Regions from separate parts of the Nocardia sp. CA-136227 genome, predicted to be linked through region 3. Evidence: riboswitches for the same ligand, from Rfam matches in the RefSeq annotation. Region 3 holds a riboswitch; each other region holds the start of a gene.

Region 1 (10,682 bases), 780 kb from region 3:
TCCCTCTGAGATGAGAGCCACGATCAAGCCAGCTAGCTGTATCCCGCTCGCCTCGAACATAATGCCCAATACCCCTAATCAGCTGGCGGATCGTGCCCGCGAACCCAGTCACCGTGTCTAACCACGCTCAATTCGGCAGTTGAGGACATTCTGTACCCGCACCAGGTTCGGGCCGCCGGCGCCCGCGCTGGCCGGGTCGGTCAGCGCGGTAGGCGGCAAAGTAGTGCGTTCGATGGCAGGGGCCGGGACAGGCAAACAACGACCGATGAAGGTCGGCATGAAGACTGGATCACTGGCCCACGACTTCTCCCAACTCGCCGGGAAGCAGGCTGAATACCACCGTGTCGCGTCGTCGACCTTGAAAGGGCATATGTGACCGCAACACGCCCTCCCGCACGAAACCACACCGCTCAGCGACGCGCTGGGAGGCCCGATTATCTGGCGCGCAGGTCAATTCCAGTCGCATCACCGCCAGATCAGCGAAAGCCCATCGGGCAAGTAGCCGCACCGACCGGCTCGCCACACCGTGCCCCCGGGCGGGCACAGCGACCCAATATCCGACCGCCGCGCGCCCCGCGTTCCAATCGACGTCATAGATCGAAGCGCCACCCCAGACACGATTGGAATCACTCGTATCGACGATCGCGAAACTGATGGCTTCCCCGCGCACACGCTCAGCTTCCTCATCGATGAACCGCGCCCGCAGATGATCCTCAGTGAAGGCTTCGACCAAGGGCCAGGAAAACGCCATACAGCACGGATCTCGAAACCCCGCAAACCGTTGCTCGAAATCCGATGCGATCCAAAGGCGCAATGCCACAACATTATCGGCAAGCCCACCCGGCGGCGGAGTGATCATCGGCATGCCTCAGACGGTAGACCCACCACAGAACTGGAATGGCACTGCATTCGGCAGGATAGTGCGTTCGGCACACCGCGATGACCGCGGGCCCGTTGTGCTTCGGGCCCCGGTGCGGAGCCGTGTATTGATGCCCGGGTCGCGCTGGCGCGGGACGTCAAGGGCAACCGTTCGGGTTGGTATCGGACGCAGTAGCGGACGGTCTGCACCGCACCAGGTTCCGCCCATTGGCGTCGGCGCTGGCCGGTTCGGTCAGCGCGGTGTGCGGCATTACCGAGCGTCCGGGCTGCTACCTGTGGTTTGGTGTCGGCCGTCGGCGGCCGCGGTGAGTCGGCTGGCCAGGGCGCGTACGGCGTCGTTGAGTGTGTCGGGGTGCTCGATGATGAACGGGCGGTTCAAGCCGGCGAGCACGGCGGGAATCCAGTCGAGTTGTTCGGCGCGGATTCGGATCCGGACCCACGGGTTGGTGTCAGCGGGTTGCGGGTCGATCTCATGCACGGTCGCGATCGTCGCGGGGAGCAGCGAGCGGACCTGGGTGAGTGTGCCCTGGACTCGGACCGATACCTCGTGCCGATAGGGCGCGTCGGCCAATGCGGACAGCAGATGAGCGGCCGGCTCGAATTCGGGGGGCGGAGCGAACGTTCCGGGCTGTGTGCTCACCGCGGTGATGCGGTCCAGCCGGAACTGGCGTAGTTCGTCGCTGTTGCTGTCCATCCCTGTCAGATACCACCGGCCGGAGTGGTCGACGAGCCCGTAGGGGTGCACGGTCCGTTGGCTGGACCGCCCGTTTCGGTCGGTGTACCCGATTGCGACCGGTCGGTGCTCGCGGGTGGCTTCGGCGAGCCGGAGCAGCACGGCGGTCTCGACAGCCACTTCCGGGCCCGTGTCGGCGGTGAATTCGACGGTGTTGATCAGTGCGTCCAGCCGGGCCGTCAGACGTGGGGGGAGGACGCGGCGGAGTTTGGCCGTCGCGCTGTCGGCTGCGCGGGTGGCCGCTGTCGGCCGGTCGGCGCCGCGGCTGGTGAGGAGCCCGAGTAACACGGCCACCGCCTCGTCGTCGGTCAGCATCAGCGGTGGCATTCGGTATCCGGGAGCGAGCCGGTATCCCCCGTAGCGGCCCCGCACCGACCGGACCGGGATATCCAGGTCGGTGAGATGCGTGACGTATCGCCTGACGGTGCGTTCATCGACGCCGAGCCGTCCGGCGAGTTCGCCGACGGTATGAGTACCGCCGGTCTGCAACAGCTCGAGCAGGGCCAGCACTCGGGCGGTGGGGCGCGTCATCGGAAAATTCTCGCATCCATACCGGGCGGAAACTGTCCGGTATCGGCTCTACCGTGGCGTGCGGCGGCGGAACCTCCGCCTCATCCGACAGCAGGAGCACACAATGAAGCTCGTCTCGATCCGCCTGATCACTGACGACATCCAGCGGCTGGTCAGCTTCTATCACCACGTGACCGGCGTCGAAGCGAACTGGGCTACACCGGATTTCGCCGAAATCGTCACACCCGCCGGCACCCTCGCGATCGGAAGCACCCGCACCGTGGCGCTGTTCGCCGCGGGCAGCGCGCACCCAGCCGACAATCACACGGCGATCATCGAATTCCTGGTCCCCGACGTCGATGCCGATTACCGGCGGTTGCGAGACACGGTCGAGGATTTCGTCAACGAGCCCACGACGATGCCGTGGGGGAACCGGTCGTTGCTGTTTCGCGATCCCGACGGCAACCTGATCAACCTCTTCACCCCGGTCACCGCGCAAGCCGCCGCGAAGTTCGCCGGTTGATATCCGCTCATCGGCTACTTAAGAGGGCACTGAAACGGCCCGAGTTCACCTCGGGCCGTTGATCTTCGGGACGACCACGGCTGCTCGACATGGTGCGCGCTATGCGGGCATCCGGATCAGCGACGGCTGTCAACACACTTGTCAGCGTGTTACCTGCTACGAAATACCTTGCCCTGAATCGAAGAGTTGTTCGTTCCGCCGTATTCCTCATAGTAATAGTTCGCCGAAACCACCCGGTTACTGCCGGACTCACACTTCGGATCACGCAGACGAGTAAACGCGGACCGGTTGCCTGCACCAGACTGATGCAGACGCAATTCGGTTGCCGGCGGACCCGAACTGAATGGCAGCTCGTCTCGGAAGGAAATCGCGGTCGGCGGGGTGGTTTCGACGCTGCCCATGCCGTCACGCAGAGTGACCAGGACCCCGAACCTGTTGTCCGGCGCAGCCTTCACCGGCAACCACTGTGTCCCGTCGCCCGTATAGATCGCCGCCTGTCCCTCGTCCATCCAGTCCGACACTTTCCTGCCGCAGTAGGCATCGGCGACGAGCCCAGCCAGGACACCGGACGGGGCGCCACTGCCCGCCATCAGGGGCGGAATCGTGACCCAGGCACTGACGAGAATGGCAATTACCAGCCCTGCTCCGCCTCGAATCGAAGCGACACGCGTCCGACCGGATCGGGTGCTGTACACGTGCACGATCGCTGCCGTGAACGCTACGGCAACTGCGAAACACGCAGCACCGAAGCTCGTTTCGAGGCGTCCGGGTAGCTCTGGCTTGAGGTCGGACAAGTACAGCTCGGTTCCCACCCATTGAGCGAAAAAACTGGCAACAATTCCACCCGCGATGGTGCCGCCAGGAGCGAACGGGTATGGCAACAGCCCGAAAAGGCCAGTGACGAACAGCAGCGGGCTGATCACAAACAGGTACGGCCAATAGACCGTGGGGTTGGCGGCGAATCGGTCACCCGCTTCGAGATCTACTCCCGACCTCGAGAACAGTCCGAGCCCGATCGCCAGCCACGCTACAGCCAGGGCGCCGACAGCAATGACCTGCAATAGGTACGCGAGACGGTTCAAGCGATTCCACGATGTACCACGAGCAGACACGCGGCCACTATATCGGCCAGTTGTGCGCGATCCGGTGACAAAGTGTGGAGAAATCATGGTGACTCCGAAGTCGCGGAGCCCCAACCTGTTCGGAGGACATCGCGGGTACAAGCAGGATCGGCGGCAATTCAGATACGCCCAGCGCCGGCCAATAGCCTCACCAATGGCGCTCGCCCGATGTCGCAGGCGGCACAACGAAGGCAGGCCGTTCGGGTCGCAGCCGGTCTCGCCGCCCGCTAGGCAGCTGACAACGGCTCTAACCGTCCACCATCGGCATGGGCGGAAGTTCTGCGCCGCAACAGATTCCAGTCGCCAACGCCCCGCGTTGGCCGGTTCGATCAGCGGGGAATGCGGATTTCAGTGCATCAGTCGGCCGCTCGATCCGGTGCCCACCCCACCACCGCCGGACTGAGCAATCGGCGATCCTTCCGCTGGCGTCATTTACCGCACTGTGTTCTCGGGCGTCGAGACCGGCAGGTTGTTTTCAGGAACCGAGATCGAGCAGGCCGAGATCTTGACCACCGCGCAGAGAACAGTGGCGACAGTCCCGGCCGAACCCGAGGCCGAACCGGTCGACGGCGATTCGGCTGCGGCCAAACCCGTTCCGGCGGTGAGGACCGCGGCGGTGAGCACGACGAGGGCAAGGGTACGACGCATGAGTATTCCCCGATACTTGATGTGAAACAGTTGCGCTTCGCAATATACCGCCTCACGGGTATACGCCACTCGGCATTCGGCAGTTGAGGACGTTCTGTACCGCACCAGGTTCCGGCTGCTGGGCGCACTGGCCGGTTCGGTCTGCGCGGTACGTACGTTCAGCCCGCGCCGGATCGGCACGGTCAGGACGGGTTGTTTGGTGGTCAGCCGCGCCGGCTTGGCCGCCGGTGTCGACCGCGGTGTCGATCCAGTCGGAGGTGGTGCGGCCATGGATGGCGCGGCCATGGACGCGGTCCTCCCGCTCGAACAGGGATCTCACCACGCCGACCAGCGTCGCCGACACATCTGAAATGTCCGATCGACGGTCCGGCGCGCCGATGTGACACAGGGCTCGCCGATATGCGAATAGCGGCTTTGACTTTTAGCGAGTCTTTAACTAGGTTCCCTGTTGCACCTCGATAGGCGAGGCTCCTGCACGAACATAGGCCACTGATCTGACGACGTCGAGAGACGCCCAAGGTTAGGACAGATTTCTCCGGATCAAGGGGTAATCCAAAGTGGCTTTCCGATTCGGAACACGTCGTGCAGTGCCAAAACTCTGACGAGAGGGGTGTGCGTCCGCCCCGAGAGTTCCGGGCGACCTCCCCGCGTGCGTTGACGAATCGCGTTCTACCAGTGAGGAGGTCGGGTAGCAAGATGGCACCCGATGATGACCCGGGATCTCCGGGCCGGCCCCTCCACCTCGGTCCGGGCCGCTAGCCAGCACACCAACACCGCGTCGATATCTCGACGCACATAATTCTCCGATATCACGATGCCGCCTACGCGGCACCGGATTATTCGCGTGCACATTTCACGAATGAATTCGGAGATTCGCATATCCGACCCGTCGGCACCACCGTGCTCGACGGTATTCGATGCTGCCCGGAAACCGATGCGGGCAGCGGTATCCCGAGGGGAAACATCCCGATGAGAATTCGCTTGCTTGCATTCGCCACCGCGGCGCTGACCGCCGCCGGACTGGTCGCCCCGGCCGCCGCTTCGGCCACGGCACCCGGACCGGACGTCCGGCTCGCCGACGCTGTGAACGTTCAGGCCGTATCCGGCGACGCCCGGATCGTGGACCGATCGGTGGTGCTGCACACCGACCTCGGCACGTTCCGAACCACCACCGACCAGCTGCAGATCCTCGATCCGCAGGGCGTGGTGGTGGGGGCGATCCCGCTGACCATCACCAAGCAGGACACGACGTACCCGATCGACGCCCGCATCGACGGCGACAGCGCCACCCTCACCCCGAACCCGGATCGGGCCCGACCGGTCAGCGCCGAGGAACGACGAATCGCCGCGGAGCTGCACGCCGTCGCGGAGGCACAAGCCGAAGACCCTGCGGCACAGCAGATTGCCGATCCCGACAGCTTCGAGGATCGGATGAATACCGTCTTCCAGAACGTCAACAACGAGCTCACCGTGGCCCTGGCGGTGGGCACGCTGCTGGGTGCCGTCATCGGCGCGCCGCTGGGCTGCGTCCTGCTGGGCGCGGGCCAGGGTCTCGCGGTCGGCGCATTGACGTTGGGCACGTTGGCGATTCCCGGCGCCATCACCGGCTGTCTGGAGGGCGCGGTGGCCGGGGCCGGGATCGGCGTCGTGGTTTTCAACCTGCTCGTCGGCGTACCGGCGGTGCTGGCCTCGGCCGTGCACGCCTTCAACGTCATGACCGCACCGCCCGCGGTCGCCGCCGAATCGACCAACTGAGTTGCGACGAAGCCCCTCGGAGCGAGGTGAACAGCTATGACTCTTGAATTGGCAATTCCGGACCGCCCCAAGACGACTCCCGAGATACCGCGGGCACGCGGCCGGCTCCGAGCGGTGGACTACCTGATCATCGGCGCGGGCGTGCTGCTGATCCTGCTGGTGCTGCGGCTGTTTCGGGACATGTCGGTGCCCTGGACGCCGGATACCGGAACCGAGACCGCATCAACGGATCCCGCGAACCTGCCCTATTACGCGGCCCGCACCACGCTGCGCATGTTCATCGGCCTGGTGGCGTCCATCCTCTTCACACTGATCGTGGGCCAGTGGGCGGCGCGCTCGCGGCGGGCCGAGAAGGTGTTCATCCCGGCGCTCGACGTGCTGCAGTCGGTACCGGTGCTGGCGCTGGTCTCGATCACGGTCACCGCGTTCGTGGGCCTGTTCGACGGCTCGTATCTGGGCGCGGAGGCGGCGTGTATCTTCGCCATCTTCACCGCGCAGGCCTGGAACATGACCTTCGCCTATTACCAGGCGTTGCGCAATATGCCCCGGGAGCTGGATGACGCGGCCCGCATGATGCGGCTCACCCGCTGGCAGCGGCTGTGGCAGCTGGAGGTGCCGACGGCCATGGTGCCGATGATCTGGAACGGCATGATGAGCTTCGGCGGCGCGTGGTTCATGCTCGCGGCCTCGGAGGTCATCACGGTATCCGGCCGGGACGAGGCGCTGCCCGGCATGGGTAGCTTCATCGCGGCGGCCACCTCCGAGGCCCAGGTCGGCAACCTCATAGTGGGTGCGCTGGTCATGGTGCTCACCATCGTCTTGGTGAACGTGGCGTTCTGGCGGCCACTCACGGCGTGGTCGGAGCGATTCCGGGTGGAGCACACCGAAAGTGCGCAGGCCCCACGGAGTCTGGTGCTCGACCTGCTGCGGCGTAGCACGGTCCCGGGCCGGCTGGCTCGGGTGCTACGGCCGGTCGGCGAGCGAGTCGATCGCCTCATGCGCGTCTTCGGGCGCAGCACCCGCTCCGCCTACGACGACCGCGCGGGCAGCCGCATCGGTGATGTGTTCTTCTTCGGACTGCTCTTCGCCGCGCTCGCCTGGGGCACCTGGGCACTCGCCTCCTACTTCGAAAGAACAGTGGGCCTGGCCGAATTCGGGCCGACCTCGCTGATGGGGCTGGCCAGTCTCGGCCGCGTGACAGTGCTGCTGGTGGTCTCCACCATCGTGTGGGTTCCGGTCGGCGTGTGGATCGGGATGAATCCGCGGATTTGCCGGTTCGCTCAGCCGGTGGTGCAGGTGCTGGCCAGTTTCCCGGCCCAGTTCTTGTTCATCTTCGTCATCGCGGCGCTCACCTACACCGGCATCTCACTGAATATCGGCGGCATCGCCCTGATGGCGCTGGGCGCGCAGTGGTACGTGCTCTTCAACGTGATCGCCGCGGCCGGGCAGATCCCGACGGACCTGCGTGAGGCCATGGACGATCTCGGAGTGCACGGTGTGCAGCGCTGGAAGTCGTTGATACTGCCCGCGATCGCGCCCGGATACTTGGTCGGTGCGATCACCGCGTTCGGCGGCGCGTGGAACGCCACGCTGGTCGGCGAGGTCGTGGAGGCCGGGAACACGCACATGGAGGCATACGGCCTGGGCGCGTACATCACCAATGCCACCACCGACGACGTCTTCGCGAAGGTGCTGCTCGGCACCGTGGTGATGAGCGTGGTCACGGTGGCCATCAACCGCCTGCTCTGGCGACGCCTGCAGCGCACCGCCGAGCAGCGATTCTCGCTGAGCTGAAACACTTTTCGAAAGGAGGACACGCCGTGTCGACCCCCATCATCACCGTCGATCGTGTCACCAAGAACTTCACCAACCCCTCCGGCGAGCAGCTACCGGTGCTCTCGGATGTCTGCCTCGAGCTGCGCGAGGGCGAAATCGTCGCGCTGCTGGGCAAATCCGGCTCCGGAAAGTCCACGCTGCTGCGGATCATCGCGGGCCTGATGCTCCCTTCCGCGGGGTCCGCGCGCATCCGGCAGACCGAGATCACCGAGCCGAATGCCGATACCGCCATGGTGTTCCAGACCTTCGCGTTGATGCCGTGGCTGACCGTGCGGCAGAACGTCGAACTCGGCCTTCGCGCCCAAGGTATTTCGGCCTGGGAGCGCGCCGAGCGGGTAACCGACGCCATCGACATGATCGGCCTGGACGGCTTCGAGAACGCCTATCCCAAGGAGCTTTCCGGCGGCATGCGCCAACGAGTGGGATTCGCCCGCGCCCTGGTGGTGCAGCCGGAGGTGCTGCTCATGGATGAGCCGTTCTCAGCGCTGGACGTCTTGACCGCCGAGAACCTGCGCGGCGAACTCATGCGACTGTGGGCGGAGACCGCCTTCCCCACCAAAACCATGCTGCTGGTCACCCACAATATCGAGGAGGCCGTGCAGCTGGCCGACCGAATCCTGGTGCTGGACAACAATCCCGGGAGAATCAAGGGTGAGATCCAGGTGCGTCTCCCGCAGCCGCGAGACCCGCGCGGCGCGGGGTTCCAGGCGCTGGTGGACCAGGCCTATCGGATGCTCACCGACGCCACCTTCGATGGCAGCTGGCCGAGCATCACCCCCAGCCCCACCACCCGGCCGCTGCCCGATGCCGGGGTGGACGGAATCGGCGGCATGCTGGATTTTGTTGCCGCCCAGGGCGGGCGGGCCGACCTGCCAGATCTGGCGGGCGGGCTGCGCTTCGAGGTCGACGATCTGATGCCGCTGGTCGACGCCGCCACCATGCTGGGGCTGGCCACCACCGCCGACGGGGATATCGAGCTCACCCTCGACGGCACCCTCTTCACCGAGGCCGATATCGACAGTGCGAAGGCCATTTTCGCGCGGCTGGCACGAGCCAATGCGCCCCTGATCGCGGCGATCGACCACGCGCTGACCAGCGCGCGCAACCAGCGACTGCGCGACGGCTTCTTCCTCGACCTGCTGCGGCGGGGCTTCACCGAGGACGTCGCGCGGCGACAGCTGCGGATCGCCATCGACTGGGGCCGCTACGCTGAACTCTACGAGTACGACGCCGCCGAGCGGCTGCTGACGCGGCATCCGGGCGAGGCCTGAGGCGTCAGCTGTTGCCGCGAGCCCGGGCGCGGCGCGTGCCCTCGCGCATGGCCTGCACCCGGGCCACCGGGGGATGGTGTGGACCTACCGGTGAATCGATCGCGACCAGGCGAAGGTCGCCACTCTCGACACTCAGTCCATCTGCCCGTTTCGGGTCGTATGATCAAGATTGGAATCGAGCACCCGAATATCACGGTGGAAATTCTTCACCGAAATCGGTTTTGTACCTGGTTACACGCTCCTTCACCGGCACCCCGAACCTGCGCTCACCCTGCTGCGTCCACTCGCGCAGAACACGGAGGATCCGCGCCATGGCCCGCTACCGGCCTCTGATCGCCCGCTATCCCGAAGCGTTCGCCCATCATGCCGCGACGCTGTTGCCCGACCTCGGAGGTGCCCGATGACGGCCGGCGCTGAACCGACCTTGCGGATCCCGACCATGGCCCAACTGCTCTCGGTACTGGCCGAGGCCGCCGAACTCGAACACGGGGTGATGTGCGGCTACCTGTACGCGGCGTTCGGGCTACGCACAGATCCGGCGGGGGGCCTGCCACCTCGGCAAGCCGAAGGGTACGGCGCTGGCGCGATGAGCTGATCAGCATCGCTATCGAGGAAATGGTTCACCTCGCGCTGGTGTCCAACCTGATGGTCGCGCTCGGAGCCCACCCCCACTTCGGGCGGCAGAACTTCCCCGTTCCACCGGGCTGTCACCCTGCCGACATTCGGCTGGCCCTGGCGGGATTCGACCTCGAGACGCTCGACCACCTGATCTTCCTGGAACGGCCCTTCGGCAGCACCGTCACCGACCCGCCGGCATTCGGCGGGGGTCCCGATTATCTCCGCGGCACGGCCGCCGGCAGGTTCTTCCCGGCCGGCCAGGACTATCCGACCATCGGCGACCTCTACCAAGCCATTGCACGATCACTGGCCGACCTGGCCTCCTCCCAGGGCGAGGACATCCTGTTCTGCGGGGGATCCGCGGCCCAGGTCGGCCCCGATGTCGTCGCCTTGCCCGGCCTCATCTCGATCACGAACCTCGCCGAGGCGACCGCGGCCATCGACACCATCATCACCCAAGGCGAAGGCGGCCCGGCCAAGGACGATCACAACCACTTCGCGCGGCTACAAGCCCTACGGACCGAATACCAGCAGATCCTCGCCGAGGACCCGGCATTCACTCCGTCATGGCCGGTCGCCACCAATCCGGTGATGCGCCGCCCGCCCGAGCCCGCGGGCAAGATCTACATCGACGCGCCCGAGGCCGCCGCCGTCAACGACGCCGGAAACGCCGTCTACACCCTGATGCTGTGCTGCCTCAACCAGGCTTACGGCCGACCCGCCGACAGCGCCCCCGCCGACAGATTGGCGCTGATCGACACTGCGATCAGCATGATGGGCATCATCAG
Region 2 (10,682 bases), 2.1 Mb from region 3:
GACACCGCGGACTTCCGCGCGACGGTATCCCTCGACACCGTCTCACTATCCGATATCGCGCGACGGCTGGATACCAGCCCGCGCACCGTGCAGCGGCGGCTGGCCGCGGCCGGAACCAGTTGGAGTCGGGAGCTGGCGAACGCTCGCCGCCGGGCCACGTGGTGACGGTCGGCCGTGAACACTCGATCCGATTGTCACGACAGCATTCTCATGGCCCGGTTCGCGTTGCAGCGGGCGGCGCGGGCCGGACTCGACGCCGACCGGATCGCCCGGACGGCGGGCGTACCCGCCTGGCGCGAAGGCGGTGAGGGCACCCGGGTGTCGTCCCGGTACTGCCTGCGGGTGTGGGAGCTGATCGAGCGCGAGACCGGGGATCCCGATATCGCGCTGCGCGTGTCCGACGAGAGCACCACCGGCGAGTTCGGGCTGCTCGAATATCTGTTCCTGTCCGCGGCCACGCTCGGCGACGCGCTCGAGGCGTGCGTGCGCCATACCGGCAGTCTCAGCACGAGTTACGGCTTCCGCGTCGCGCGCCGCGACGAACAGGAGGTCTGCTACGAGGTGCGGTCGGCCATGGAGGACTGCCGGGGCCGGGAACTGTTGATACAGGCCACTTTCGCGCTGCTCGTGGGGCGGGCCCGCGCAGCCACCCGCAGCCCGGTGGTGCCGGCGCGGGTGAGTTTCCGGCAGTCCGCGCCCGCCGATCTCGCCACCTTCACCGAGCTGTTCGGTACCCGCGCAATCGATTTCGACGCCCCGGCGGATGCGCTGACGCTGCGGGCCGCGGATCTGGCGCTGCCGATGAAGTCGGCCGATCCGGAACTGACGGCGGTGCTGCTGACCTACGCGGCCACCCTGCCCGCCACCCCGGAGGTCGGGGTGACCTGGCTCGAGCAGCTCGGCGACGCCATCGATCTGGCTCTCGCCAATGGCGCGGCGACCCTGGAAGTGGTTGCGCGGCGGCTGCTGACATCGCCGAGATCACTCCAACGCCGGCTCGCCGAGGCCGGAACCACTTGGCGGCGTGAGGTGGATCACGCGCGTCGCCGCAGATTGCAACGCGCCGAACACCTTCCACGCGCCCAGCAGGCGGAACTCCTGGGATACGCGGATCCGGCGAGCCTGCGGCGGGCGGTGCAACGGTGGCGGGACCGGGCCGATCCGGGACCCGAAGACCCGTGTTGAGGAGCCGAAATCGCACCTACCGTACGGTATTCCGGCTACCTCACAGCAAGGTTGGCGTGTCCCGGACCGGTTTGGCGCTTTCGGAACTCCCGCGCGGGGCGGACGGAAATCAGACTGGTCGGAAACGCCAGGACACTGTCACGCGTTCCCCCGGACCGGTACTCGATTGGAGCTTCCTCGTGCCCCACACCGCAGAAACCGCCACCGCCTACGTCGTCACCGCCGTAGAGGCCAAGGGCACCGCCACCCGGCACGACTTCGATATCAAGTCCATCGTGAGCACCACCCACAGCCTCACCGAGAGCTGGGATTTCCACACCGTGGACCCGAACATGTTCTGGAACATCGTCGCCACGTTCCTCGAGCACTGAGGCCGGTTCCCGCGCGCGTCAGATGCCGTCGACCGAGAGCGTCGCGTTCATCAGATTCATGGCCGCCGCGCACGGATCGGGCCGCGCGGTGTGATCGCGGTTTCGCACCCACCAGGTGACGGTACCGGTGTCGGCCACCGTCACCGCGCAACCACCCGGGTCCGCCGGATCCCGCCAGTACATGCCGCCGAAGTTCCGCACCACGAGCCGCTCCACGCGGTATCCGAACCGGTCGGCGATCCGCACCTCCCGCGCGAGCGTGTCGTCCCGCAGCCAGGCATAGGTGATGTCGACCGCGCCGCCACCGGGATTCGTGGCGGTCCAGTCGCACACCGTGGGCTCGCTCTGCCGCCGCATCCCGGTGACGCCGATGGCGGCGGCCAGCTTCTGATCCTCCAGTGGGCCACAGCCCGCCAGCAGGTTCGGATCGGCCGCCGGGCGGGCGTCGGCCTGCCGATCGCTGTGCGAACACCCGGACAGGGCGGCGATCAGCAAGGCCGCCACCGTGATTCGCACCCCCGGGCGCGCCATCAGCCCTGTCCCGCCTGCGTCAGGGTGGCCGCGGCCAGCTGCTCGATGCCCTGGCAGGCGCGTGCGCTCGACCGTTCGGACCAGTCGATGAAGTCGGTGTCGCCGAATGCCACTGCGACCTCGCAGGATTGCGCGCCCCGCCATTCGATGCCCGGCTGCCCGGCGATCCGGACGGTGGCGGGACTGCCGGTGGTGACCTGGTCGCGGCGGTCCTGCAGCGAGCTGCCCCGGAACCAGTGGAAGGTGACGGCGTAGTCGCCGCCCGTGGCGGGCTGCCAGGCGCAGCCGATCGGATTGGCCGAAATCCGTTGCACACCGGCCGATCCCGTGGCATCGACCACCTCGGCGTCGGACACGCCGCCGCACAGGCCGATGGTGTCGGGAGACGGTGCGGCCGCCTTGGGCGCGGCCGTCGGGGTCGCCGCGGCCCGCTGGTCCGAGGAGTTCCCGCACCCCGCGACCGCGAGCCCGATCAAGGCGATCCCCACCGCCGCGCGCATCGCTCTCGTCACGCGGACCAGACTAGGCGAATCGGCCCGATCGTGCGCGGACACACTTTGACAATTCATCGGGGCCTTACTACGTTCGATAACGCACCTCGATAGGCGAGGCTCCTGCACGAACACAGGCCACTGATCTCACGACGTCGAGAGACGCCCAAGGTTAGGACAGATTTCCCCGGATTAAGGGGTAATCCAAAGTGGCTTTCCGATTCGGAACACGTCGTGCAGTGCCGAAGCTCTGACGAGAGGGGTGTGCGTCCTCCCCGGATTCCCCGGGTCGATCTCCCTCGTGTGCGCTGATGAATCCGCGTATGAGCTGTATGAGGAGGTGCCGGTCGGATGACAGCTGATGACGACCCCGGACCTCCTGTCGCGCACTCGTAATTCCCCGATATTCGGCGACGCCACCATCACCCTTTCGCGTGATTCGGCGTGCGCCTATTTCCGCGCGCCCTTTTTCGATTAGATGCGGATTCATCCAATGACGCTCCAGATCACCATTCCCAACCGTCCCGAAACAGGGCAGCCGATGCCGCGTCCGCGAAATCGGCTGCGCGCCGTCGACTTTCTGGTACTCGGCATGGCCGTGTTCCTGATCGCCGTGGCGCTGCGGCTGTTCCGCGATATGTCGGTGCCGTGGACGCCGGGCTCCGGACCGGAAGCGGTGTCGACCGATCCCCGGGAACTGCCGTACTACGCGGCGCGCACCACGCTGCGGATGTTCCTGGGGCTGGCGGCCTCGATCCTGTTCACGATGGTCGTCGGCCAGTGGGCAGCGCATTCGCGGCGGGCGGAGAAGGTGCTGGTCCCGATGGTGGACGTACTGCAATCGGTGCCGGTGCTGGCGCTGGTCTCCATCACGGTGACCGCGTTCGTGGCGCTGTTCCGCGGCTCCTTCCTGGGCGCGGAGGCGGTGTGCGTGTTCGCCATCTTCACCGCGATGGCCTGGAACATGACCTTCGCCTACTACCAGGCCGTGCGCACCCTGCCGCGGGAGCTCGACGACGCAGCCCGCATGCTGCGGCTCACCCGCTGGCAGCGGTTGTGGCAGCTGGAGGTGCCGGCCGCCATGGTGCCGTTGATCTGGAACGGGATGATGAGCTTCGGCGGCGCGTGGTTCATGCTCGCCGCGTCCGAGGTCATCACCGTGTCCGGGCGGGAAGAGGCGCTGCCGGGCATGGGCAGCTTCATCGCGGCGGCCACCTCGCAGGGGCAGATGTCGCGACTGCTGCTGGGCGCGCTGGTCATGGTGGCCACCATCGTCGTCGTGAACGTGCTGTTCTGGCGGCCGCTCACGGCGTGGTCGGAGCGGTTCCGGGTGGAGCACACCGAAAGCGCCGAAGTACCACGCAGTCTCGTGCTGGACCTGCTGCGGCGCAGCACCGTGCCCGGGCGGCTGGCTCGCGTGAGCCGACCGGTCGGCGAGGGGATCGATCGCGTCATGCGAGTCTTCGGGCGCAGCACCCGGTCCGCCTACGACGACCGTCCCGGCAGCCGGGCCGGGGACGTGGTCTTCTTCGCGCTGCTGCTGGCGGCGCTGGCCTGGGGCACCTGGACCCTGGCCGCCTACTTCGAAAGGACCGTCGGGCTGGCCGAATTCGGGCCCGCCACGCTCATGGGCCTGGCGAGTCTGAGCCGGGTGATCGTGCTGCTAGTGGTATCCACCGTGGTGTGGGTGCCGGTCGGGGTGTGGATCGGGCTGAACCCGCGCGTGTGCCGGTTCGCGCAGCCGGTGGTGCAGGTGCTGGCCAGTTTCCCAGCACAGTTCCTGTTCATCTTCGTGATCGCGGCGCTCACCTGGACCGGCGTCTCGCTGAATATCGGCGGCATCGTGCTGATGGCGCTGGGCGCGCAGTGGTACGTGCTGTTCAACGTGATCGCCGCGGCCGGGCAGATCCCGACCGATCTGCGTGAGGCCATGGACGATCTCGGCGTGCACGGGTGGCTGCGGTGGAAGTCGTTGATCCTGCCCGCGATCGCCCCCGGCTATGTGGTCGGCGCGATCACCGCGTTCGGCGGGGCCTGGAACGCCACGCTGGTCGGCGAGGTGGTCGAGGCGGGCGGCACCCATCTGGAGGCGTACGGGCTGGGCGCGTACATCACCAATGCCACCGCGACGGACCTGTTTCCGAAGGTGCTGCTGGGCACCGTGGTGATGAGCGTCGTCACCGTGACCATCAACCGGCTGGTGTGGCGGCGACTGCAGCGCCGGGCCGAACAGCGTTTCTCGTTGAGCTGAAACAGTTTTCGAAAGGAGGACAGTCATGTCCGCCCCCATCATCATAGGACTCGATCAGTCCGCGCGGCGGGCGCGGGCGCGGCGTTTGCCTTCGTGCATGGCCTGCACCCGCGCCACCGGGATGGTGTGGCCCTCGGCGATGAGATCCGCCGGGAGCGTTTGCGGTTCGGGCATGGCCTCGGCCCACGGATCGCGGTCGCCGAGGATGGCGGCGGCGGTGCGCACGGTGAAATCGCGCGGATCGATCTCCGGCAGGTCGGCCCAGCTGACCGGGAACGACACCGTCGCGCCCGGCCGCACCCGCGGGCTGTACACCGACACCACCGTCGCCCCGCCCGCCTGGGTGGAGTCCAGGAAAACCCTGCCGCCCCGGTCTTCTCGAATGAAGGCCGTGGTGGCCAGGTCCGGGTCGAGCCGTTCGGCGCGCGCCGCGATGGCCCGGGTGGCGGCCGCCGCGTCCTCGATATCGACCCCCGCCCGCACCGGCACGAAGATGTGCACCCCCTTGGACCCGCTGGTCTTCACCGCCCCCGCCAGCCCGTCGTCGGCCAGCGCCCGCCGGATCAGCTCGGCCGCGGCCACCGCCTGCGAGAACGGCTGTCCCGGTTCGGGATCGATATCCAGCACGAGATGGGTTGGCCCACCGGAATAGTCGACCAGGTCCTCCGCGAGCAGCAGTGTCACGTGGTACTCCACCGCCCGCTGGTTCCCGAACCACAACAGTGTCCGCACGTCATCGCACAAGGCGTACGACACTTCCCGTTTCGAGCTCCCCGCCCACAAGGTCTTCCGCCGCACCCACTCCGGCGTGTACTTCGGCAGGTTCTTCTGCATGAACGGCTCCTGCCCCGGCCGCACCCGCACCACCGACAACGGCCGCTCCCGCAGCGCCCCCACCATCCGCTCCCCCACCGCCTCGAGATAGTCGATCAGCTCCCCCTTGGTGGCCCCCGCCCCGTCGAACAGGGGACTGTCCAGACTGGAGAACTTCAGACCGGCCCGCGCGTCTTCGCCCATCGGCCCACCATGCGCCCCCACCGCACCCCCGTCAACCACCCCGGCCGTGTCCGCGGTCACCGGCGGCGGGAGACCGAACCTAACACCGTGCGGATTCACCGGCGAGAGCAACAATCTGTCACCCTCGCGACGGTCTGCGGAAGGAGGCTCGTTCACTAGGGTCGGAAGCACCAGGCAGCGTCGCCGACTGAATCACCGGTCTGGCCGCACGTCGTCCACCCGAGCTCCGACACAGGAACGGTGGAGAATGCCCGAATCCCGTCGCAGTCCCCTCCTGATCGGACGGGCATCACAGCTTGCCGACCTTCGCGAGCTCGTCTTCGACCAGCGAATCCGGTTGCTCACCGTGACCGGGGGCGCTGGTGTCGGCAAGAGCCGGCTGGCCACCACCGCTCTGCAGGACGCCGAGAGTCGGGTCGTATCGGTCGATTTGGCCGAGGTGAGCGGCGGCGAACAGGCTTGGCGGACTATCCTGGACGCACTGGGTGGCACCGCGGAGCCGCACACCACCCCGCTCGGACCGGACACGGTGGCGACGCGAATCGGCCCGGAACCACTGATCATGCTGGCCGACAATTGCGATCTCGTCACCCGCGATCTCGCGGCCGGACTGTCCTCCGTGCTGGCCCGGTGCCCGGGACTGACCGTGGTCGCGACCAGCCGCCACGCGCTCGACCTGTATCAAGAGGTGCTCTACCTGGTTCCGCCGCTGTCCGTCGTATCCGACGGGTCCGCGCTCAGTCCCGCCGCGCAGCTGTTGTCGAACTGCATCGAAACCCGGTTCCGCGACGCGGCGACCGCCGCGGACCGGTCACAGCTCGAGCAGATCGCGGCCGAATTGAATGGCGTTCCAGTGGGATTGGAGCTCGCCGCGACCTCTCTCGGCCGGCTCGGCGTCGAACGAACACTGGAGCGAATCCGCTCCGGGCAACCGCTGCCGCCGTCCCCCTTCGTCGATATCCCGGTGCGGCACCGCAGTATTCGCGCGTGCGTGACATGGGGGCTCAGCGATCTCGACGAGATGAGCCTCTTCGTGCTGCTGCACGTCGCCGCTTCCGAGGTCCTCACCGATCTGGAGGAGGTACTGCTGCTCAGCGGCGAGCGGGGTGATCCGATCGCTGGCAAGCTGGCCGAGCTGGTGGACCGCAGCCTGCTCGATCACTCGGTCGCCGAGAACGGTCACTACACCTATGCGATCTCGGGCTTCACCCGGTCGTTCTGCCGTCAGTTGCTGTACGCGGATCGGGTACTCGCGGAACGAATACGCTTCCGACGCGCCGAAGGGCTCCGCCTGCTGGCCCGGGAGATCACTCGGCTGCTCGCCGAGCCGGACGGCCGCGCCGAGGGGCTACGCCTGGTCGACCGCTGGCTGCCGGACCTCTTCGCCACCGTCCGGTACCTGATCGACCACGACGCGTACCGGGACGCCATCGAGCTGCTGTCCGAGCTGGAGGACGTCTGGATCCAGCGGGCACTGCTCGCCGATGCCGAGGCCATCGTCGCCACCCTGCTGGCGGCGGTCGATTCCGGCGCCCACCCGCCCGCGGTGATGGCCGCGGGCCGCGAGCTCCTGGGCCGCTGGGCACTGCGATCCGGGCGTTTCCAGGACGCGAAACGACTGCTCGCGCCGGTCGCCTCCGTCCGGAACACCGAGACCCGCCGCACCGACCCCGTCCTGGTCCACCGGGCGGGCCGCGCCCTGGCCCAGGCCCACCACGAGACCGGAAAGCCCCAGCGGGCGCGCGCACTGCTCGCCCGATTCCCCGCGGCCACCGCCCCACCCGCCGAGCAGCCGGTCGCCGCGCTCATGGCAGCGGTGATCGAACTCGGCGACGGGCCGTTCGAGGACGACGAAACCTGGTCCGCCCTCCGTGATCACGCGGCCGCCCTGCCACGCCGTCGTGATCGGCTGACGGTCCTCAACGCGCTCGGCCGGACCCTGCTGCGCGCCCGGGCACCGCATCGCGCGCTGGAAGTCTTCCACCTCGTTCTGCGGACAACAGAACCGACGATGAGCCCGCTGGAAATGGTGACTGCGCTGGAGGGCTGTGCTCGGGCCTACGATGCCGCGGGCGGGGAGTATTCCGAACAGGTACACCGTCTTTCAGCGGCTTCGCATTGGATCCGGGCCGGCTGTTCGTTGCCCCGGCCCGCCGAGCATTCCGCCGATCCGGCGGTGAGCACGATCGGCTCGGTATCGGACATCGACGAGGCCGTCGCCTACGCACTGTCCATACCAGTGCTGTCGCGCGCTGATCTGGCGTCTCCGCTACTTTCCCGGCTGACCAGGCGGCAGCTGGAGACGGCGTTACTGGTCGCCGAGGGTATGACCAACCGCATGATCGCGAATCGCCTCGGGATCGCCGAGTGGACGGTGGTGAACCATCTGCGGCAAGTCATGACGAAGCTGGACTGCCCCAGCCGATTACATGTCGCCCTCGTCATCGAACGGGAGACCCAGCAGCCCGCGTGACGCGGCCACGGGTGGCGTTCGCGCGGGCCGCCGGCCGGAACATGGTGTTCTCCTCGATCACCGCAGCGTGCGGAACGTCGCCCGAATGTCCTCGATGACAGCGTCGGGGTTCTCCCACGGGGTGAAGTGGCCGCCGTGTTCGTGCGCGCCGATGTGGACCGGGTTGTACCAACCCTGGTGGCGCGCATCGTCGAGGAAGACCCGGGCGCGATTGCCCGTGGTCACACCGGGCGGATTCTCGAAGCCGAGGAAGGTGAATCCCGTGGGCGCTTCGATGATCGGCGTGCGGTCGTGGGCGGGCGTCCACGGGTAGCGGTTCGAATTGATGTAGGCGCGGATCGACGTGGTGATGGTGTTGCCGACCCACCACATGGTGGCATTGGCGAGCAGATGATCACGGGGGAAGACGCTTTCGACATCCCCGCCCGATTCACTCCATTCGGTCCAGCGCCGCAGGATCCACGACAGCATGCCGACCGGCGAGTCCGCCAAGCCGAACGACAGATTCTGGGAATCGAGGATGTGGACCGCGCTGTGGGAGGCGTAGCGGTACTGGAACGCGAGGATGCCGTCCCGGATCTCGTCGGAGACGCCCGGCGGAACCATGAACCCGCCGGTGCCGTCCCAGGGCCGTTCACCCTGGAACACGTCCAGGTGGACCGGATGCCCGAGCCAGATGCCGTGCAGGTCGGCGGCCCGCGCGTGGCCGAGCTGTGCGGTCACCAGCGCCCCATAGTCCGCGCCGCCGGCCGCGTACTTCCCGAACCCGAGATGCTCGGTCATCAGGCTGTGCCAGAGTTCGGACATCTTCCAGAAGTTCAGATCAGTCCGCCCGGTGGGCGCGGAGAACCCGAAGCCGGGCAGCGAGGGCACGATCACCTCGAACGCGTCGGCCGGATCGCCCCCGTAGGAACCGGGATCGGCCAGCTGCTTGACGACCCGCGTCCATTCGCGGAAGCTCCAGGGCCAGCCGTGCGTCACGATCAGCGGGATCGGTGCGGGGCCCCGGCCCGGTTCCCGGAGATAGTGGATCGGGACACCGTCGACGATCGCGCGGTAGTTGTCGTAGCTGTTGATCTCGGCTTCGGCCGCCCGCCAATTGAATTCGTCGATCCAGTAGGCGACGAGCTCCTTCATGTACGCGACGCTGGTGCCGTAGTAGGTCTCGTCCTCGGGGATATCGGTGGGCCAGCGGGTCGCGAGCAGGCGGGCCCTCAGGTCATCGAGCGTCTCCTGCGGAACCGAGACGACGAACTTCTCCGGCGCGGCCGCGATCACGGAAGCGGCCGTCCTGTCATCGGTTACGGTCACTTCACTCGCCGCCTGATGGTCATCGGCATGCCGCCCTCGGGCCCGAGCACCCCGCGCATCCGCCATTTCGGGGCGTAGCCGGGAACCCGCTCGGGAGCGAACAACCGGGCCAGCGTGACCAGCAGGATCTGCGCCTCCAGATAGGCGAAGCTCTTGCCGATGCACACCCGGGGTCCGGCCGAGAACGGGTGGAAGGCGAAGGGGTGCATGCTCTTCTCGGCATTGTCGGCCCAGCGATCCGGATCGAACCGCTCCGGGTCGGTCCAGAAATCGGGATGCCGATGGGTGAGATAGGGCGCGACCACCACGATCGAACCCGGTTGCGCCACATAGGGTCCGATGCGCACCGGCTCCACCACATCACGCAGGTACAGCGGCGCGGGGGGATGCAGACGCAGCGCCTCCTTGATCACACACAGCGAGTACGGCGCGCGGTCGAGGTCGTCGACGGTGAAATCGTCGGGCAGAGCGTCCACCTCGGCGCGCAGCCGGACGGCGGATTCGGGGTTGTTGGCCAGCAGGTACCACACGAAAGCCAGGGTGCGCGCGGTGGTTTCGTACCCGGCGATGAACATCGTGACGCACTGGTCGCGCAGGACCATATCGGCCCGATCCGCCGGGCCGAGCTTCGACTCGTTGGCGATCATCTTGGTGAGCAGGTCGTCGGGGCGGTCCTCGGCCGGCATCCGCCGACGTTCCGTGATCACCCCGAGAATGAACTCGTCGACCCGCTGCCGCGCCTGGTCGTAGCTGCGACGGCCCGACGTCGGAACCCATTCGGGCGCTTTGAACTTGTCGGTATTGCGCCCGGAGGTGTACGTGATCATGGTTTCCACCGCGCCCTTCAACTGGGCGATCACATCCCGGCCCGCGGTGCTGAACAGCGTCTTGAGCAGGATGGAGGCGGTCAGCGTCGCCATCTCCGGCACCATGTCCACCGGTTCGGCGCCCGCGGACTCCGGGGTCCAGCGGGTGCTGAACCACTGCACGTCCTCGAAGAACAACGGCACGTACTCACGCACCGACTTCGGGGTGAAGAAGGGCGCCAGCAC
Region 3 (10,682 bases):
GTGCGCCACATCGTGGAGGCCGCCTGGCACAGCGACCTGCCGCATTCGACGCTGCTGTGGACGTGCGCGGCGGTGCTGGTGACGGTGATCGTGGTGCGGCCGGTGTGGGTGTTCCCGGCGACGTACGCGGCCTGGCAGGTCGAGGGGCGGCGGCAGGGGAAACCCAAGCCGGAGTGGACCGGACCGGCGGTGGTGGCGTGGGCCGGCATGCGCGGCGTGGTGACGTTGGCGGCGGCGCTGCTGCTGCCCGCCGACACCCCGGAACTGGACACGCTGCGGCTGCTGGCGGTCGTGGTGGTGGGCGGAACGCTGCTGTTGCAAGGACTCTCACTGCCGTGGCTGGTGCGGATGCTGCGCCTGCGCGGACCCAGCCGGGCCGAGGACCTGTTGCAGGAGGCGAATCTGCTGCAGCAGGCGACGACGGCGGGGTTGAAGGCGCTCGAGGAGAACATCGCGCCCGAGACGCCGCCGGATGTGGTGGACTCTCTGCGCAACCGGGTGGTGGTGCGGGCGCAGTCGGCGTGGGAGCTGTTGGGGCGCTCCGAATCCCAGCGGGTGACCCCCAGCGGCGAGTATCGGCGGCTGCGGCTGGCGATGCTGGCGGCCGAGCGGGAGACGGTGCTGCGGATCCGCGATGCGGGGCAGGTCGATCAGGAAGTGTTGCAGGCGGTGATGGCCGCCCTCGACATCGAGGAGTCCACCATCGACCGGGTCGCCGAGGCCGAGGACGACGACGGGCTGGTTTTGCGGGCGCCGATGCCGCCGGGCGCGTGCGAGCACTTGCGGGAGGCGCCGTGCGTGCGGGTGCCCGATACCCCGGACGCCTGCGGGGAATGCCTCGACGAGGGTCTGGTGTGGGTGCACCTGCGGATGTGCCTGGAGTGCGGGCATGTGGCGTGCTGCGACTCCTCGCCGGGCAATCACGCGACCAAGCATTTCGACAACACCGGGCATCCGGTGATCCGCAGTGTGGAGCCGGGTGAATCGTGGCGCTGGTGCTATCTGGACGAGCTGCTGGGCTGACCCACCCCTTGACTTTCCCACCGGGAAAGTGGAGTCTTACTTTCCAAGTAGGAAAGTGAGGAGTCATCATGGACGGCATCACTCCGGAGCAGGCGCGTTCGGCACTCGACGCGGCCGGGCAGGCACGCCGGAAAATCGCCGCCGAGGTCGGATTGCCCCGCGGTTATTGGTGGGGAATGGCCTGCGGCTGGCTGGCTTTGGGAGTCCTGGGCGATCTGGGCCCGGACTGGCTGGTGGCGGTCGCGACCTTGGTGTTCGGGGCCGGGCACGCGACGGTGGCGTCGCGACTGCTCGACGGCCGCCGCCGCACCGGCGGGGTCCAGGTCAGCGCGGAGGTCGCCGGGCGGCGCACGCCCCTGGTCGTGATCGGCATGCTGGTGGGCCTGGTCGCGCTGACCGTGGCCGCGGCGATCGCCCTCGACGCCGATGGGGCGCGGCATCCGCGCATCTGGTCGGCGCTGCTGGTGGCCGCGGTCATCGGCTTCGGCGGGCCGGAGTTGCTGGCGGCGGGGCGGCGGTGGGTGCGCGCGTGAGCGAGGCCCGTTTCGACGAACTGATCCACCCGAGCACGCGGCTGACGCTGGTGGCCACGCTCGCGGCGGCCGACTGGGCGGAGTTCGCGTTCCTCAAAGAGCGCCTGGGACTGTCGGATTCGGCACTGTCCAAGCAGTTGGCGACCCTCGAGGAGGCCGGGTACGTCAGTACCGAGCGCCGCCTCGAGGGCAGTCGCCGCAAGGTGCGCGCCCGCTTGACCGCCGCTGGGCGCAGCGCCTTCGACGGGCACATCGCGGCATTGCGCGAGATCGTGGCGGGCGCGACCGCGCCCGGCGAGCCGCTCGGGTAGGCGGGCGCGGTTGGTCAGGTGCGGGCCGGGCGGCGGGCGGCCTGTTCGCCGTGCGCGGGGCGGCGCTGCTGGGGCTGTTCGGGGCGCGCCTGGCGGCGCTGGGGCTCCTCGGCGCGAGCCGGACGGCGCGGCGGTTCCTCGGTCCGCGACTGGCGGCGCGTCGGCTGCTCGGCCGCGCGCCACTGGTGATGCTCGGCGAGTTCGTAGTGCTCGGCCTCAGGATGCTCGGGCCCGCCGTTGCGGTCGGCCATGGCGCGCGCCGACCACCGGATGGCGTAGGCGACCCAGAAGCAGGGCAATGAGGCGGCCAGGAAGATCGCTCCCGCGGCGAGCAATCCGGAGCCGACGCCGAGCACCAGCAACTCCCAGCGCGGGTAACAGGTGGCGGTGCCGGTGCAGTCGCCATAGGTCCGCTGGCCGTACTCCCAGGCGAACAGGCCCACGCCCGAGCCGACGGTCGATGCGAGCAGGAAGTTGGCGATGTACCAGCAGCGCACCAGTTTTCGGGCGAAGATGAGCGCGCCGAGCTGTCCGGAACCGAGACTGTCCGCGATATCGTCCCCGACGCCGAGATGTCGGCCCCAGCCCGACGGCTCGATGGGCTCGGCTACGTCGGAGTTACTGGCATACCGGCTTGCGGTCATCCTGGACGATCCTTCTGCTCCTCGAACAGTCCACCGGCACAGGTTGATTCGCAATGCCTACCCGACTGAATCCGAACTGGGTCGATCATTGCAGCGTCTCGGCATTCGCGTCGTCCTTGTGGCGGAATCGGCGCTTATGAGACGGCGTCGCCGGGCCGGGATCGGGGTCGGCCCGGCGACGCCGGGGTTCGCGGCGCCCGCTGCGCGGCGGGGACGCGGGAGGCGAGTCTCGGGGAAGAGGACTCGCGCGGTGTCCGATCGCCGGTGGGTGTCTGCGCTTCGTCACCCGGGCGATTCGGACAATCGGAACGTTAGCGATGTAGTAGCTGAATTGCGCTGCGAGCAAGCGAATTAGGGGATTGTTAGGGGAACCCCCGCCTTTCGGCCTCGATCCTGGACAGCCGACTGATTGCCGGAGATCGCGAATTGCGTTGGCGGGGTTACCGGTTCGCACCGAGTAGTCCCGATACGCGCATGTCGGGGGTGCTGAACCCGGACACTTGCCTCTATGCGCCAATGGCGTCGCAGTTTTCTCATTCATCCCGTTCATCTGGGGAGATGATCGACAATGATCCGCTCACGCACCTCGGCCGTGTCCGTGTTCGCCACCTGTAGCGCCGCGGCCGCGGCGCTCGTGCTCGCCGCGCCCGACGCGTCGGCCTACGTCAGCAGCGTGACCATCGCGACCGGTACCAGCATCGGCGGCGGCTACGGCACCAACTGCGCCTACACGGTCACCGTCAACGGCAGCCCCAACGAGTACGTGTGGCTCTACGACAGCGCCTCGGCGACGTTCAGTCCGCAGCAGTTCAGCCTGGGTAGCGGCGGCACCGCCACCTCGAGCTGGACGCCGACCTCCACGGGCACCCATTACGTGCAGGCCTGGACCTACAACGGCTCGCAGTGGGCGGTGGTCACGGTCGGCACCGGCATCAACCTCGGCAGCGCGTGCGTGGTCACCAAGTGAGCCGGTCCGGGGCCGGGTGTGCGCTCACACCCGGGCCCGGGCATTACTCTTGACCCGGTGCAGACCGAGCAGCCTCCCGCCGAGGAGCCCCGCATCTGGGGCGGAACGACCCTCACCGAACGCCGTGAGGCGCGCCGCACCGCGCTGCTCGAGGCCGCACTGGACCTGATCGGCGAATCCGGGGCGGGCGCGGTCACCATGCGCGCGGTGTGCCGGCGCGCCACGCTGACCGACCGCTACTTCTACGAATCCTTCGCCAGCCGCGACGAACTGCTCGACGTGCTGTATCGCCAGATCGCCGACGAGTTCCTGGATCCGATGACGGCGTTCGCGGTCGCCGATGATCGCGATCGGGATCGCGCGCTGTCGGAAGCGCTGGTGGACAAGGTGCTGCAGGATCCGCGCAAGTCACGGCTGTTCCTGGTGGAGCCGTATTCGTCGACGGGGCTGGGGCAGACCACGATCGCGGTGATGCCCGCGTTCACCCGCCTGATCCAGGATCACCTGTTCGCCCACATCGACGATCCGGTGCGGCGGCGGCTGGCCGCGGTCACCATGGCCAGCGGTAATGCGGGCATGTTCTCGGCGTGGCTCAATGGCACGCTGCGCGCCACGCGCGATCAGATCGTGGACCATCTGGTGGCGACCATCGACGCCTATCGCGGCATGTATCGCTGACTCTCCCACCGGCCCGGTTGCGGCGTGGATGCGGGCGACCGCGGTCACATCGGGTTGCGAGGCGCGGCGCGGAGGTGTTTACTCGCTGACGCAAGGTGCCGTCGTTAGCTGAGGCTCCTTCACGGATACAGGCCGGCGATCCCGAACGTCGAGAGACGCCCCGGATCAGGACAGGCTTCCCCGAGCTAAGGGGATGCCCCGACCGGCTCCCGCCCTGGTGGCGGGTTACGCCGTGGAGTGCTGAAGGTCTTACGAGGGGTGGTACCCGTGCCGGCGATTCCCCGCCGGTCCCACTCCCCCGGCATGTACGCGACCTGGTGGTCGCGCTGCGCCTGTGTGTCGAGGAGGTGGTGGTCGTGCCCGATGGACCGGACCGAGTTCCGTTAGCCAATCGTTCACCAGGCGACACTCCATTAATCCTCCGGCCGCTGCCGCACACCCGGTAGCGTCCGACTTCGAGTGCGCCGTCATCCGCTGGGAGATCGAGATGACCACCTGGGAAATGCTGCTCCGCCTGGCCACCGGTGTCGGGTTGGGCGCGATCATCGGATTCGAGCGCCAGTTCCGGGCTCGCATGGCCGGGCTGCGCACCAACGCACTGGTCGCCGCCGGTGCGACCCTGTTCGTGCTGCTGTCCGCGCACGGCTTCAACGGCGCCACCGCCGACCCGACTCGCGTTGCGGCGCAGATTGTTTCGGGTATCGGCTTCCTGGGCGCGGGCGTGATCCTGCGCGACGGGTTCAATATCCGCGGCCTCAATACCGCTGCCACGCTGTGGTGTTCGGCCGCGGTCGGCGCGCTGGCGGGTGCGGGCATGTACTCGACGGCCGCGGCGGGCACGGTCGCGGTGGTGGTGGTCAATACCGCGCTGCGCACGGTCGCCCGGTCGGTGGATCGTCCGCTCGCCGACGGCACCGACGCGCAGGACGCTCTGTACGCCTTCCACGCCGACACCGACGACGCGCACGAGGCACAGGTGCGGGCGTTGCTGGTGCAGTCGTTGACGCGCACCGACTTCCGGCTGGTGTCCATCTCCAGTCATGACACGTCCCCGGGGCGGGTGCAGGTGCGGGCCGAGCTCACCGGCGATCGTCGCGACGATCGCCAGATGGAGTCCGCGGTGAGCCGTCTGAGTCTGGAGCCGTCGGTGACCAGCGTCGGCTGGCGCACGGTGCCGCGGCCGGTGGAAGCCGAGCAGTGAGCTCAATCGAATTCGACAGTGTCCCGACGCGGGATTCATCTTGTCGTACAGGAGGTTCGGCACCCATCGGGCCAAACCAGAAACCGGAGGTTCTCTTTCCCCTTCCAACATATAGCGCACCCGGGGGCTTGCCGCAAGGCCGGGGGCATGCCGCAGAATCGCTGCTCGTAGTCGATCAACCGCGGAAAACAGGAGTGTGGATTGCGAGTCATGGACACCGATGTGATCATCGTCGGCGCCGGCCCGACCGGGCTGATGCTGGCCGGTGAACTGCGCCTGGCCGGAGTACGGCCGCTGGTGCTGGAGCGGCATCCGCAACTCTGGGATGTGCCGAAGGCCAGTGGGATCGGTGGCCGGATTCTGGATTTGCTGCGGTATCGCGGATTGCTGGATCGGTTCGAGGCCGCCAGCGCCGATCCGTATCCGCCGTTGCGGTTGCCGTTCGGCGGGATGCACATGGACTTCACGCGGATGGCGGAAGCGCCGATGAAGGTGCTGCCGATGGCACAGATGGAGATCGAACGACTGCTCGCTGAACGCGCCGGCGAATTGCGGGCGGAGATCCGGCGTGGGCATCGGGTGGACGTGGTGCGGCAGGACGATGAGACGGTGACCGCGGAGGTGACCGGGCCGGACGGGGCGTACACGGTGACGGCGCGGTATCTGGTCGCTTGCGATGGTGGGCGCAGCCGTATTCGCGAGATGGCGGGAATCGTTTTCTCCGGCACCACTTATCCGGAGGTCGTGCGGCTGGCTCAGGTGTCGGTGGGCGACGGCGTGACCGTGTACGAGAACGGCGACCTCGAGGTGCCCGGATTCGGGCGGGTCGCAGCGGGATTCACCCGGACCGAGAACGGTCAGCTGGCCTTCGCGAGCACGCCGGACGGAGCGCTGCACCTGTCGACCACCGAGGACGAGACCGCGGAATACGACGACGATGTACCGATGACCCTGGACGAACTGCAGGACAGCATTCGCCGGGTGCTGGGTGCGGAGATTCCGATGAGGGACGCGAAGCGGTTGTCGCGCTTCACCTTCAAGGATCGGCAGGCCGAACAGTACCGGGCCGGGCGGATCATGGTAGCCGGTGACGCCGCGCATCTGTTCCCATCCACCGGTGTCGCGCTCAATGCGGGCATGCTCGACACGGTGAACCTGGCGTGGAAGCTGGGCGCCGAGATCAATGGCTGGGCGCCGGAAGGTCTGCTGGACACCTACCACGAGGAGCGGCACGCGGCCGGTGCGCGCACCCGCATGCAGGCTCGGGCGCAGGTGGCGTTGCGGCGTGGGCAGGATGCCGCGTCCGAAGGCCTGCGGCAGTTGTTCCAGGAACTGACCACCGACGAGCCGGCGTTGCGGCGGGTGGGTGACCTGATCGCGGGCAACTGCACCCGGTACCCCCAGTCCGGATCCGACCGGCACGCCCTGATCGGCGCTTTCGCGCCCGATCTCGTGCTGCACACCGAGCAGGGCGAGAGCAGCGTCGCCGTGCTCATGCGCACCGCCCGGCCGATTCTGCTGATCCTCGCTGAGCGCCCGGAGCTTCGGGAGATCGCCGAAGCCTGGCAGGACCGCGTCGAAATCCACACCGCCACAACGGAGGAGCGGCCCGACGCCGCGCTGCTCATCCGCCCGGACGGCCATATCGCCTGGGCCGCGCCCATCGAGGAACCCGCCGAATCTGCGGCGGCATCGCTGCGCGAAGCACTCGGAGTTTGGTTCGGTGCACCGCTGACGGCGGCCGTTCAGTAATCCAGAATCGGCGGCTGCGATGCTGAACACCGCATCGCAGCCGCCGCAGCGGCGATCTCAGCAATAGCGGATGCTCTGCACCACACCAGGTTCCGGCCACCGGGCCAGGTTCAGACCATGGCCGAGGGGATGACAGAGGTGAGTCCGCCGTCGACGAGTAGATCCTGGCCGGTGATGTAGGAGGCGTCGGCGGAGGCCAGGAACGCGACCGCGGCGGCCACATCGTCGGAAGTGCCGATGCGCGCGAGCGCCACCCGCGAAGCCGCCTCAGCTTGGGTCTCCGGCGTGGTCTCGGCACGGAAGGCCGGGGTATCGGTGTAGCCGGGGCTGATGGAATTCACCCGAATCCCCTTGGGCGCCAACTCCGCCGCGAGCGTACGCGCCAGCGAATCGATCGCGGCCTTGGTGGCGGTATAGAGAGCGGTACCAGGCGCACCCCGATAGGTGGCGAACGAGGCATTGATGACGATCGCACCACCCGCCGACATCAACGGCAGCACGTGCTGGATGGTGAAGAACACCGACTTGAAGTTGAGCGCCACAATCCGATCGAACTCATCGGGAGTGACGTCGGTGAACGACTGAAACGCCCCAACCCCCGCATTCACGAACGCCACATCCAGCCGCCCGAACCGCTCTGTGGCAGTACGGGCCAGCGCAGCAAGATCCTCGCTGTCGGTCACATCGCCAGGCACGGCGATGGCACGCTCCCCCAGCTCAGCGACAGCTGCGTCGAGCCGGCTCTTGTCCCGCCCAGTGACGATCACCTCCGCACCTTCGGCAATGAGGCGCTGCGCCGTGGCCAGCCCCATGCCACTACTACCCCCGGTGATGAGTGCGATCTTGTTCTCGAAGCGGGACCCGTTGTGCGTCATGCCTTCAGCGTGCCGGGCGACGCAGTGGGCAAACAGTGCGTGCTTATCGTGGGTGTGACACCACCACCTTCACGTGGCTGCGCTCCTGCTGGATGGCCCCGACGCGCCAACAGCGAGTGAGTCAGAGCCAGGGTGAGGGTGTGCCGCGGCCTCCGTGTCCGCCGGTGGGTGCGATGTCGGTGATTCGAGCGAGGTCCGCGGCGCTGAGGATGAGGTCCGCGGCCGCGATGTTGTCGGTGACGCGGTCCGGATTGCGGGAGCCGGGGATCGGGACGATGTAGTCCTTCTGCGCCAGGAGCCAGGCCAGCGCCAGCTGGGACACGGTGGCGCCGTGGGATTTCGCGAGCTGGGTGAGCTGCTCGACGATGTCGATGTTGGCGGCGTAGTGCTCCGGGCTCCACCAGGGCAGTCGGCGGCGGAAGTCGGTGGGGTCGTAGTCGTCGATCGGTTGCACGGCGCCGGTGAGGAAGCCGCGGGCGAGCGGGGAATAGGCGACGAATCCGATGCCGAGTTCCTCGAGCAGCCCGAACAGCGGTTCGGCGTCGCGGGCGAAGATCGAGTACTCGGTCTGCAACGCTGAGATCGGGTGCACCGCATGGGCTTTGCGGATCTGTTCGGGCCCGGCCTCGGACAGTCCGAGGTATTTCACCTTGCCCGCCGCGACGAGCTCGGCCATGGCGCCCACGACGTCCTCGATCGGGACCGCCGGGTCCACGCGGTGCTGATACAGCAGATCGATGCTGTCCACGGCGAGGTTGCGCAGACTGTTCTCCACGACCTCGCGGATGTGCTCGGGGCGCGAATCGGTGCCGAACTCGCGAGTGAACCCGAATTTGGTGGCGATCACCACCTCGTCGCGCACCGGGGCCAGGGCGCGGCCCAGCAGCCTCTCCCCCTCACCCCACCCGTACATCTCGGCGGTGTCGAAGAAGTCGACGCCGAGCTCGTGTGCTCGCCGAATCGCGGTGACCGACCGCTCGTCGTCGGTCGGGCCGTAGGCGAAGACCGTGCCCATCGATCCGTAGCCCATCGCCGAGGCGGTCAAGCCCTGCGTGCCGAGTTTTCTGCGCTCCATACGTACCTCACCGAGTCAAACCGAACTGTTTGGTTTGACGCTACACGCGGTCGCCACACCCGTCAAACCAAACAGTTCGGTTTGCTAGGATCAGGGACATGACCAGCCCTTCCCGCGCCGACTCGACCCGCGACCGCATCCTCGAAGCGGGCAAGAGCGAATTCGCGCGGTACGGGATCGCCGGCGCACGGGTCGACCGCATCGCAAAAGCGGCCAAGACCAGCAAGGAACGCGTCTACGCGTACTTCCGCAGCAAAGAAGAGCTCTACCGCTTCATCGCCGCTCAGGAACTCGACGCCGTCGCCGAGGCCACCCGCCTGGACCCGACCGACCTACCGGGCTACGCGGGCCGGATCCACGACTACTTCACCGCCCACCGCGAGAACCTGCGCCTGATGCGCTGGGGCCAACTCGAATTCGCCGGCACCGATCCCGACGACGCCACCCGCGACACGGTGATCCGCAAGACCGCGCAGATCCGCCGCGCCCAGCAGGATGGACACCTCGATCCGTCCTGGGATCCGCTCGACATCCTGATGTTCGTCAATCAACTCGCCATGGCCTGGGCCGACCAGCCGGGCCTGGACAACTCCGCCGCCACCGGTACGCCGTCGGAGTTCGCCCTCGCGCGCCGCGCGGCCATCGTGACCGCTGTCGAAAGACTTTTCCCCGCAACCCGTTCCACCACAGACGACCGCCCGGACCCCTAGACGTTCATCCAGGGCGCGCCAGTCGACATGCCCGTCACGCGGGTGGTGCCAGGCGGAGGCGGTGGAGGTGGTCGAGGGCTTCGGCGGTGCCGGTGCTCGGGCGGGGGTTGTAGAGGACCATGTGTTGGCCGGGGCGGTCGGCGAAGGTCAATGTGGTGGTGTCGAAGTGGAGTTCGCCTACTTCGGGGTGTTGGAGGGCGTTGACTGCTTGGGTGGGGGTGCCGACGTCGTGGCGGGACCACAAAGCCGCGAATTCGGGGCTGCGGTGGGCCAGGTCGGTGATGATGGCGTCGAAGCCGGGGTCGTCGGGGCAGGGGGCGGTGTCGGCGCGGTAGGCGGCGACGACGGCGGGGGCGGCCTGCTGCCAGTGGTCGGTCATGGCCAGGTAGCGGGGGTTGGTGAAGTAGGTGTTGAGGCAGTTGTGGCCGGGGCCGTCGTAGCCGAAGACGGCGCGGGCGGCATCGTTGTAGGCCAGGACGGTCCAGTAGCGGTTGCGCAGGACGGCGGGGCGGGTTCCCCAGGCGTCGAGCAGGTTGCGGGTTTCGGGGGTGATGTCGCTGCCGGTGTCGCCGCCGCGGCAGGGCGGGTTGAGGCCGGAAAGGACATAGAGGTGGGCGCGTTCGGTGTCATCGAGGAGCAGGGCGGCGGCGATGGCGTCGAGGACGTCAGTGGAGACGGTGATGTCGCGGCCCTGTTCGAGCCAGGTGTACCAGGAGACGCCGACTCCGGCGAGGAGGGCGAGTTCTTCGCGGCGCAGGCCGGGGGTGCGGCGGCGGCCGGCGGTGGGGAGTCCGACCTGGTCGGGGGTGATGCGGGCGCGTCTGTCGCGCAGGAACTCTCGCAGTTGGTCGCGGCGCGCACCCGGGGTGGTCATATCTCACGCTAACAATCACGGGGCCCCTTTCGTTCCGGC

The links. A riboswitch is a leader RNA that binds a small molecule or an ion and turns the genes downstream of it on or off. The one in region 3 is predicted to bind magnesium.
Region 1: linked by a shared signal. The riboswitch ahead of ACQP06_RS13625 (hypothetical protein) and the one ahead of ACQP06_RS17265 (MgtC/SapB family protein) in region 3 are both predicted to bind magnesium.
Region 2: linked by a shared signal. The riboswitch ahead of ACQP06_RS27175 (ABC transporter permease) and the one ahead of ACQP06_RS17265 (MgtC/SapB family protein) in region 3 are both predicted to bind magnesium.

The regions. Positions count from the first base shown of each region.
Region 1 covers NZ_CP192081.1:2,982,806-2,993,487, reverse strand. Annotated here, with positions in the region: gene ACQP06_RS13655 (hypothetical protein) at 1-60, opposite strand, end outside; gene ACQP06_RS13650 (GNAT family N-acetyltransferase) at 290-865, opposite strand; gene ACQP06_RS13645 (helix-turn-helix transcriptional regulator) at 1,130-2,143, opposite strand; gene ACQP06_RS13640 (VOC family protein) at 2,247-2,645, shown strand; gene ACQP06_RS13635 (hypothetical protein) at 2,795-3,757, opposite strand; gene ACQP06_RS13630 (hypothetical protein) at 4,199-4,699, opposite strand; M-box (ykoK) riboswitch at 4,862-5,031, shown strand; gene ACQP06_RS13625 (hypothetical protein) at 5,396-6,169, shown strand; gene ACQP06_RS13620 (ABC transporter permease) at 6,206-7,963, shown strand; gene ACQP06_RS13615 (ABC transporter ATP-binding protein) at 7,990-9,276, shown strand; gene ACQP06_RS13610 (hypothetical protein) at 9,677-9,871, shown strand; gene ACQP06_RS13605 (ferritin-like domain-containing protein) at 9,892-10,682, shown strand, end outside.
Region 2 covers NZ_CP192081.1:5,870,125-5,880,806, forward strand. Annotated here, with positions in the region: gene ACQP06_RS27150 (AraC family transcriptional regulator ligand-binding domain-containing protein) at 1-165, shown strand, start outside; gene ACQP06_RS27155 (AraC family transcriptional regulator ligand-binding domain-containing protein) at 211-1,185, shown strand; gene ACQP06_RS27160 (hypothetical protein) at 1,365-1,556, shown strand; gene ACQP06_RS27165 (DUF3558 family protein) at 1,575-2,087, opposite strand; gene ACQP06_RS27170 (DUF3558 family protein) at 2,087-2,599, opposite strand; M-box (ykoK) riboswitch at 2,678-2,847, shown strand; gene ACQP06_RS27175 (ABC transporter permease) at 3,072-4,829, shown strand; gene ACQP06_RS27180 (DNA polymerase domain-containing protein) at 4,884-5,846, opposite strand; gene ACQP06_RS27185 (LuxR C-terminal-related transcriptional regulator) at 6,193-8,319, shown strand; gene ACQP06_RS27190 (epoxide hydrolase family protein) at 8,377-9,597, opposite strand; gene ACQP06_RS27195 (cytochrome P450) at 9,627-10,682, opposite strand, start outside.
Region 3 covers NZ_CP192081.1:3,762,239-3,772,920, reverse strand. Annotated here, with positions in the region: gene ACQP06_RS17295 (Na+/H+ antiporter) at 1-1,023, shown strand, start outside; gene ACQP06_RS17290 (hypothetical protein) at 1,092-1,556, shown strand; gene ACQP06_RS17285 (transcriptional regulator) at 1,553-1,867, shown strand; gene ACQP06_RS17280 (hypothetical protein) at 1,882-2,511, opposite strand; gene ACQP06_RS17275 (hypothetical protein) at 3,080-3,478, shown strand; gene ACQP06_RS17270 (TetR/AcrR family transcriptional regulator) at 3,536-4,156, shown strand; M-box (ykoK) riboswitch at 4,250-4,423, shown strand; gene ACQP06_RS17265 (MgtC/SapB family protein) at 4,644-5,357, shown strand; gene ACQP06_RS17260 (FAD-dependent monooxygenase) at 5,568-7,109, shown strand; gene ACQP06_RS17255 (SDR family NAD(P)-dependent oxidoreductase) at 7,220-7,984, opposite strand; gene ACQP06_RS17250 (aldo/keto reductase) at 8,106-9,059, opposite strand; gene ACQP06_RS17245 (TetR family transcriptional regulator) at 9,158-9,769, shown strand; gene ACQP06_RS17240 (helix-turn-helix transcriptional regulator) at 9,804-10,643, opposite strand.